2 linked regions of the Catenuloplanes niger genome follow. The protein of the gene in region 1 interacts with the protein of each later gene in a pairwise test. Links are inferred from orthologs where the notes say so. Each region holds a gene or a part of one and is shown on either strand. Other genes may lie near its edges. The genes, in order: J2S44_RS17845 and rsfS.

Region 1 (3,279 bases):
CGCTGATGCACCTGCACGGCATCGCGCAGAAGGTGAAGTTCAAGGGCCTGAAGGATCGGGCGAACGAGAAGATGGCCGAGGTCGCGGCCGCGCTCGAGCTGCGTCCGGAGCAACTCGCCGACCGGTTGCTGCCCGACTTCGGCCTGGACGGGTCCGGCAGCCTGACGCTCGACTACGGGCCACGCCGCTTCGTGGTCGGGTTCGACGAGCAGCTCAAGCCGTTCGTCGCGGACGAGACCGGCAAGAGACTCAAGGCGCTGCCGAAGCCGGGTGTCAAGGACGACGCCGAGCTGGCGCCGGAGGCGTACCGCCGTTTCTCGGGTCTGAAAAAGGACGTGCGCACGGTCGGCGGTGACCAGATCCGGCGCCTGGAAGCGGCGATGGTGGACGGCCGGCGGTGGACCGGTGCGGAGTTCGCGCAGTACCTGGTCGGGCATCCGCTGCTGGTGCACATCGTGCGGCGGCTGGTGTGGGGCGTCTACGACGAGCGCGGTGCACTGACCGCCACGCTGCGGGTGGCGGAGGACCGGACGCTCGCGGGTGTGGATGATGAGCCGGTGACCGTGGCCGAGGACGCCGTGATCGGTGTCGTGCATCCGCTCACGCTCGGCGACGCGCTGCCGGGCTGGGCCGAGGTCTTCGCCGACTATGAGCTGTTGCAGCCGTTCCCGCAGCTCGGCCGGGAGGTGTTCCGCCTGGAGCCGGCCGAGCGGGAGCAGACCGAGTTGCTGCGCTTCAAGAACGTGAAGGTGCCGACCACGAAGCTGCTCGGGCTGGAGCGGCGCGGCTGGCGGCGCGGCGACGTGGGCGACGGCGGGCACCAGGGATGGTTCGAGCGCGACCTCGCAGACGGCCTGGCCATGGTGGTCCACATGGACCCGGGTGTGGCGGTCGGCGCGGTCGGCTACTTTCCGGAGCAGCGCTTGGACGAGGTCGCTCCACGGACCGCCGGCGACTACTGGAACCGTAAGAGGTACACGAACCTGGGTGACCTCGACGAGATCGTGATCTCCGAGGTCATCCGCGATCTGAACGAGGTGACCGCGTGACCGATGTCCAGACGATGCAGCGTCCGCCGGCCGAGGTCCGGTACGCGGACGAGCTGCGGCGGCTGCGGGAGACGGACTCCGATCCGCGACCGCCGGGCTGGGCACTGAGCCTGCGCGCGGCGCGCCGGTTCATCATCGGCGACGACCGGCAGGGCATCTCGCGCAAGTTCGTCGGCGACCCGTCGCTGATCGACCGGGCGCTGGTCAGCCTGGCCACCAGCCGCGGGCTGATGCTGGTCGGCGAGCCCGGCACCGCGAAGTCGCTGCTCTCCGAGCTGCTCGCGGCCGCGGTCTCCGGCGACTCGACGCTGACCATCCAGGGCGGTGCCGCCACCACGGAAGATCAGATCAAGTACTCGTGGAACTACGCGATGCTGGTCGCGGACGGCCCGTCGACCCGGTCGCTGGTGCCGGCGCCGCTGCTGCGCGGCATGTCCGAGGGCAAGGTGGTCCGGTTCGAGGAGATCACCCGGTGTCCGCTGGAGGTGCAGGACTGTCTGCTGTCACCGCTGTCCGACCGGGTGCTGGCGGTGCCGGAGCTGACCGGGCCGGACGCGATGGTGTTCGCGACCGAGGGCTTCAACATCATCGCGACCGCGAACACGCGTGACCGCGGCGTCAACGAGATGAGCTCCGCGCTGAAGCGCCGTTTCAACTTCGAGACGGTCTTCCCGATCGCGGACCTGGCCACCGAACTGTCGCTGGTCGAGGCGGAGGCGTCCGCGCTGCTGCGGCGCTCCGGGGTGACCGCGGCGCCGAACCGGGACGTCCTGGAGGTGCTGGTCACCACGTTCCGGGAGCTGCGCATCGGGCAGACCGCGCGCGGCGACTCGATGGACAGGCTGACGTCCGTGATGAGCACGGCGGAGGCGGTCTCGGTGGCGCACGCGGTCGGGCTGCGCGGCTGGTTCCTGCGCGGCGAGGCCGGCACCGCGGAGGACGTGGTCTCCTGCCTGGCCGGCACCGCGGCCAAGGACAGCGCGGAGGACCTGGCCAAGCTGCGCCGTTATCTCGAGCAGCAGGCCCGCGGTCGCAAGGGCGCGGCGTGGAGGGCGCTCTACGACGCCCGGCACGTGCTACCCGGATGATCACGTTCATCGGCGTCCGGCACCACAGTCCCGCCTGCGCGCGGTTGGTCCGGGAGACGATCGAGGACCTGCGCCCGGCGTACGTGCTGGTCGAGGGCCCGGCGGAGATGAACGCACGGATCGGTGAGCTGCTGCTCGGCCATCAGCTGCCGGTCGCGGTGTTCAGCAGCTACCGGGACGGCGAACGGCACCACGCGTCGTGGGCGCCGTTCTGCGACTACTCGCCGGAGTGGGCCGCGCTGACCGCGGGCCGGGCGGCCGGTGCCGAGCTGCGCTTCATCGACCTGCCCGCCTGGCACCCGGCGTTCGCGGACCGGCGGAACCGGTACGCGGACGCGGACCAGCGGTACGCGGACGTGATCGACCGGCTCTGCCGCGAGTTCGCGGTGGACAACGTGGACACGCTCTGGGACCACCTGTTCGAGATCCCGGACCCGGACGGGCTGGCCGAGCGGCTGGCCGCCTACTTCGACCTGATCCGCGGCGAGACCGAGGACGGCGCGGGCGAGGACGACGTGGCGCGCGAGGCGTACATGGCGTCCTGGATCCGCCGGACCCGGAAGGAGGCCGGCGACCGCCCGATCGTGGTGGTGACCGGCGGCTTCCACCGGCCCGCGCTGGTCCGGCTGGCCGCGCTGCCCGGTGACGACGAACCGGTCGAGCACGCGCTCCCGGCGGACGCGGCCGGCGGCAGTTACCTGGTGCCGTACTCGTTCCGGCGCCTCGACTCGTTCGACGGCTACCAGTCCGGCATGCCGTCCCCGGCGTACTATCAGCGGCTCTTCGAGGAGGGCGCGGAGGCGGCGGCCGACCACCTGATCGAGGCCGTGGTCGGCCGGCTGCGGGAGCGCAAGCAGCGGCTCTCCACCGCGGACCTGATCGCCGCGTCCGCGTCCGCGGAAGGGCTGGCGCTGGTGCGCGGGCACCGGCACCGGTCCCGGACCGACGTGCTGGACGGGCTCGCGTCCGCGCTGCTCGACGAGGCCCTGGACGTGGCGCTGCCGTGGTCGACGCGGGGCACGCCGGCGCCCGGCACGCACCCGGTGGTGGTGGAGATGGTCGCGGCGCTCAGCGGCGACCGGGTCGGCCGGCTGCACCCGGACACGCCGGCGCCGCCGCTGGTCCACCACGCCACCGCGGAG
Region 2 (3,176 bases), 1.5 Mb from region 1 along the record:
CCCGGCGGACCGGGAGTCGATCACGCGGACCGCGTCGCCGAACGGCGCCGCGGCCAGCTGGGCGGCCTCGACCGTGCCGGAGAGCCGGGCGGAGAGGTGCACGGAGACGACGCCGGTGGCGCCGCCGTCGAGCAGCCGCCGGTACGCCTCGGCGAAGCGCTCCGGCGCCGGCCTCGACGTGGTGACCGGCACCCGCCGGTCCCGCAGCATGCGGGACAGCTCGGCGGAACTCAGCCCCGGCACCTCGGGCAGCTCACGGTCGCCGACCACGACGTGCAGCGGGACGACCGTGAGCCCGCCCGTGTCCGGCAGGTACGCCGTGGAGTCCGTGACGACCGCGACTGACATGCCGGGCACGGTAACGCATCCGGGCGGGATCAGCCCGCTCGCACGGATTTCACCTGCAGCGGCGTGCCCTGCTGGCAGGTGCTCATGACGTTCTCGCCGAGTGTGCCGGTGACCGTCACCCGCGCACCGACCTTGGCCACGTTCACGTCGCCGCCGAGCAGCAGGTAGGACGTGCGGCCGTCGGAGATGAGCCGGCAGCCCGGCTCGACACCGGCCGTGACCTGCCCGGTCACCGTGATCTCCAGCGGCTTGTCCGGCTTACCGGACATGTCGGGCAGCGGGATGCCGGGATCCGACGGCAGCAGCGGGTCCGGCGACGGCGTGACCGTGACCGGCGGCGACACGGTGGCGGGCGGCGCGACCGCTGCGGACGAGGGCGCGGCCGGTGCGGCCGGGACCTCGGGCTCGGACGCGGGCGACGCGCAGGCGGTCACCGCAAGACCGGCGACGACGACGGACACGAGGAAGAACCGGCGCATGGTCATGATGGCTAGGACGCTACCGGCCGGCGCCGGGTTCCGCTCAGACCGGAGCCGGGATCGCCTTCTCCGGCCACGGGCCCACGTTGTGCGCACGCAGCTGCCAGCCCCGGTGCGGGGTGTCGGCCAGTTCGGTCCAGTGACAGTTCTGCAGCGGCCGGATGGCCGCCATCACGTCCGCCGGCCAGGCCAGCACGTCGCCGAAGCCCTGCCGGGCGGCACCGCCGTGGGTGGCGACCACGACGACCTTGCCGGGATGCCGGTCGGCGATCTCGCGCAGCGCCTCGCCGACCCGCTTGCCGACCTCGTCGTTGCGTTCCACCTCGGCCCCGACGTCCGGGTTCCCGCCGTTCCAGCGCGCGAACTCCGCCGGGAACCGCTCCGCGATCTCCGGGTTGGTCAGGCCCTGGAACAGGCCGTAGTGCCGCTCACGAAGGCGCGCGTCCTCCGCCACCGGCAGCCCGGTCAGCGCGGCCAGTGCGTCCGCGGTGTGCCGGGCACGCCGCAGGTCACTGGAGTAGATCGCGGCCGGCTCCAGGCCCGCCAGCAGCGGCGCGGCCGTGGCCGCCTGGGACCGGCCGAGATCGTTCAGCGGCACGTCGGTCTGGCCCTGGACGCGACCCTCCGCGTTCCAGTCGGTGTTGCCGTGCCGCCAGATGATCAGCCGGGTCACGCCGCCGAACCCGCGCCGGCCTCGGCCTCGACCAGGTCACGGTCGACGAACGGCACGATCGGGCAGTCCTTCCACAGCCGGTCGAGCGCGTAGAACTCGCGCTCCTCGGAGTGCTGGACGTGCACGATGATGTCGTTGTAGTCCAGCAGGACCCAACGACCGGATCGCTCACCCTCCTTACGGATCGGCTTCGCCTTCTCCGGGAGCTTGAGCAGCTCCTCCTCGATGGCGTCCACGATCGCGAGCACCTGGCGCTCGTTGGGCGCGGAGGCGATCACGAAGGCATCCGTGATGGGGAGCTGGTCGCCGACGTCGATCACGACGACGTCCTCGGCCTTCTTGTCTGCGGCGGCTTGAGCGGCAGCAAGGGCCAGCTCGAGGGCTCGCTCGGGTACCGTCACCCGGGCTCCTTCCGTGGGTACAGCAACAACCGTTCCAGGGTCTCACAACCGGGGACCGATCGTCTCCTCACTTCATCCCCAGATCGGACACAGGGGGACAAACTACCCAGCGTACAGCCCTCGTTTGGCGATGTACTGCACCACACCGTCCGGCACCAGGTACCAGACCGGCTTCCCGGCCACCACGCGGGCGCGGCAGGCGGTCGAGGAGATCGCCATCGCCGGGATCTCGACCAGGCTGACCGCGTCCTCCGGCAGGTGCGCGCTGGACAGCTCGAAACCCGGACGGGTGACGCCGACGAACCGGGCCAGTTCGAACATGCGCTCCGCGTCCTTCCAGGAGAGCATCTTCTCGACCGCGTCCGCGCCGGTGATGAAGAAGAGCTCCGCGCCCGGCCCGTAGAGCCCGCGCAGGTCACGCAGCGTGTCGACGGTGTAGGTCGGCCCCGGCCGGTCGATGTCGACGCGGCTCACCGTGAAGCGCGGGTTGGACGCGGTCGCGATCACGGTCATCAGGTACCGGTCCTCGGCCGGCGTGACCGCCTGCCGCCCCTTCTGCCAGGGCTGCCCGGTCGGGACGAAGACCACCTCGTCCAGCCCGAACCGGTCCGCGACCTCACTGGCCGCGACCAGGTGACCGTTGTGAATCGGATCGAACGTGCCGCCCATGATGCCGATCCGCTGCCCACGCTCACCCACGCCAGTGATCTTCCCTCGCCCGAGCCCCGACCGGCAATCCATCGTCCAAAACAAGATCAAAATCAAACGCACCCGAGGGTACGGCCGGCGACCGCACCCCCGGATGCCCGCACTCCCGCGCTACCGGCCTCGGGCCCGGAGCGCCCGGCGCATGTCGTCGTCCGCGTCGGTGACCGCGCGGCGTACCGCCGGATGCAGGTCGTCGCGCGCGAGCAGGTGCGCCGCGGCCGCCCGGGTCTCCGCCGACACCGCGTACACCGGGAAGGTCAGCGCGGCCAGTCGCTCCGCCGACCATCCGGACCGGGCCCGCGCCGCCGCCGGGATCTCCGCGAAGTACCGCGCGACGAACGGCGCGGTCAGCTCGCTCTGCTCCGGCTGCCAGAAACCCTGCGCGTACGCGACCAGCGAGCGGTTGGACAGCGTCTCGTCCGTGTAGAGCCGCTGCCAGGCCCGCTCCTTCGCCTCCGGGTCGGGCAGCGCGGCCCGGCACGTGCCGGCCCACAGCTCGCCGGCCGCGCTGCGGTCCCGCGCGGACTCCGCCTCGATCTCGGCGGGCCCAGCCTCGCCGAGCACCAC

Evidence for each region.
Region 2: the proteins of J2S44_RS17845 (region 1) and rsfS interact in binary tests that used the Escherichia coli proteins (3 or more experiments, as listed by UniProt). The link is inferred for Catenuloplanes niger from one-to-one orthologs.

Annotation. Positions count from the first base shown.
Region 1 is NZ_JAVDYC010000001.1:4,093,320-4,096,598, reverse strand. The notes cover bases 134-3,100. They hold J2S44_RS17845 (ATP-binding protein), read left to right. Parts: upstream 134-1,063; coding sequence 1,064-2,137; downstream 2,138-3,100. Other genes in these bases: J2S44_RS17840 (DUF5682 family protein), read left to right, coding at 2,134-3,100; J2S44_RS17850 (DUF4132 domain-containing protein), read left to right, coding at 134-1,049. In the rest of the region: more of J2S44_RS17850, read left to right, coding at 1-133; more of J2S44_RS17840, read left to right, coding at 3,101-3,279.
Region 2 is NZ_JAVDYC010000001.1:2,600,626-2,603,801, forward strand. What follows is about bases 200-3,063. They hold rsfS (ribosome silencing factor), read right to left. Parts: upstream 1,902-3,063; coding sequence 1,497-1,901; downstream 200-1,496. Other genes in these bases: J2S44_RS11260 (DegV family protein), read right to left, coding at 200-348; J2S44_RS11265 (hypothetical protein), read right to left, coding at 378-833; J2S44_RS11270 (histidine phosphatase family protein), read right to left, coding at 871-1,500; nadD (nicotinate-nucleotide adenylyltransferase), read right to left, coding at 2,004-2,600; pepN (aminopeptidase N), read right to left, coding at 2,721-3,063. Also shown: more of J2S44_RS11260, read right to left, coding at 1-199; more of pepN, read right to left, coding at 3,064-3,176. UniProt on the Escherichia coli protein: Functions as a ribosomal silencing factor. Interacts with ribosomal protein uL14 (rplN), blocking formation of intersubunit bridge B8.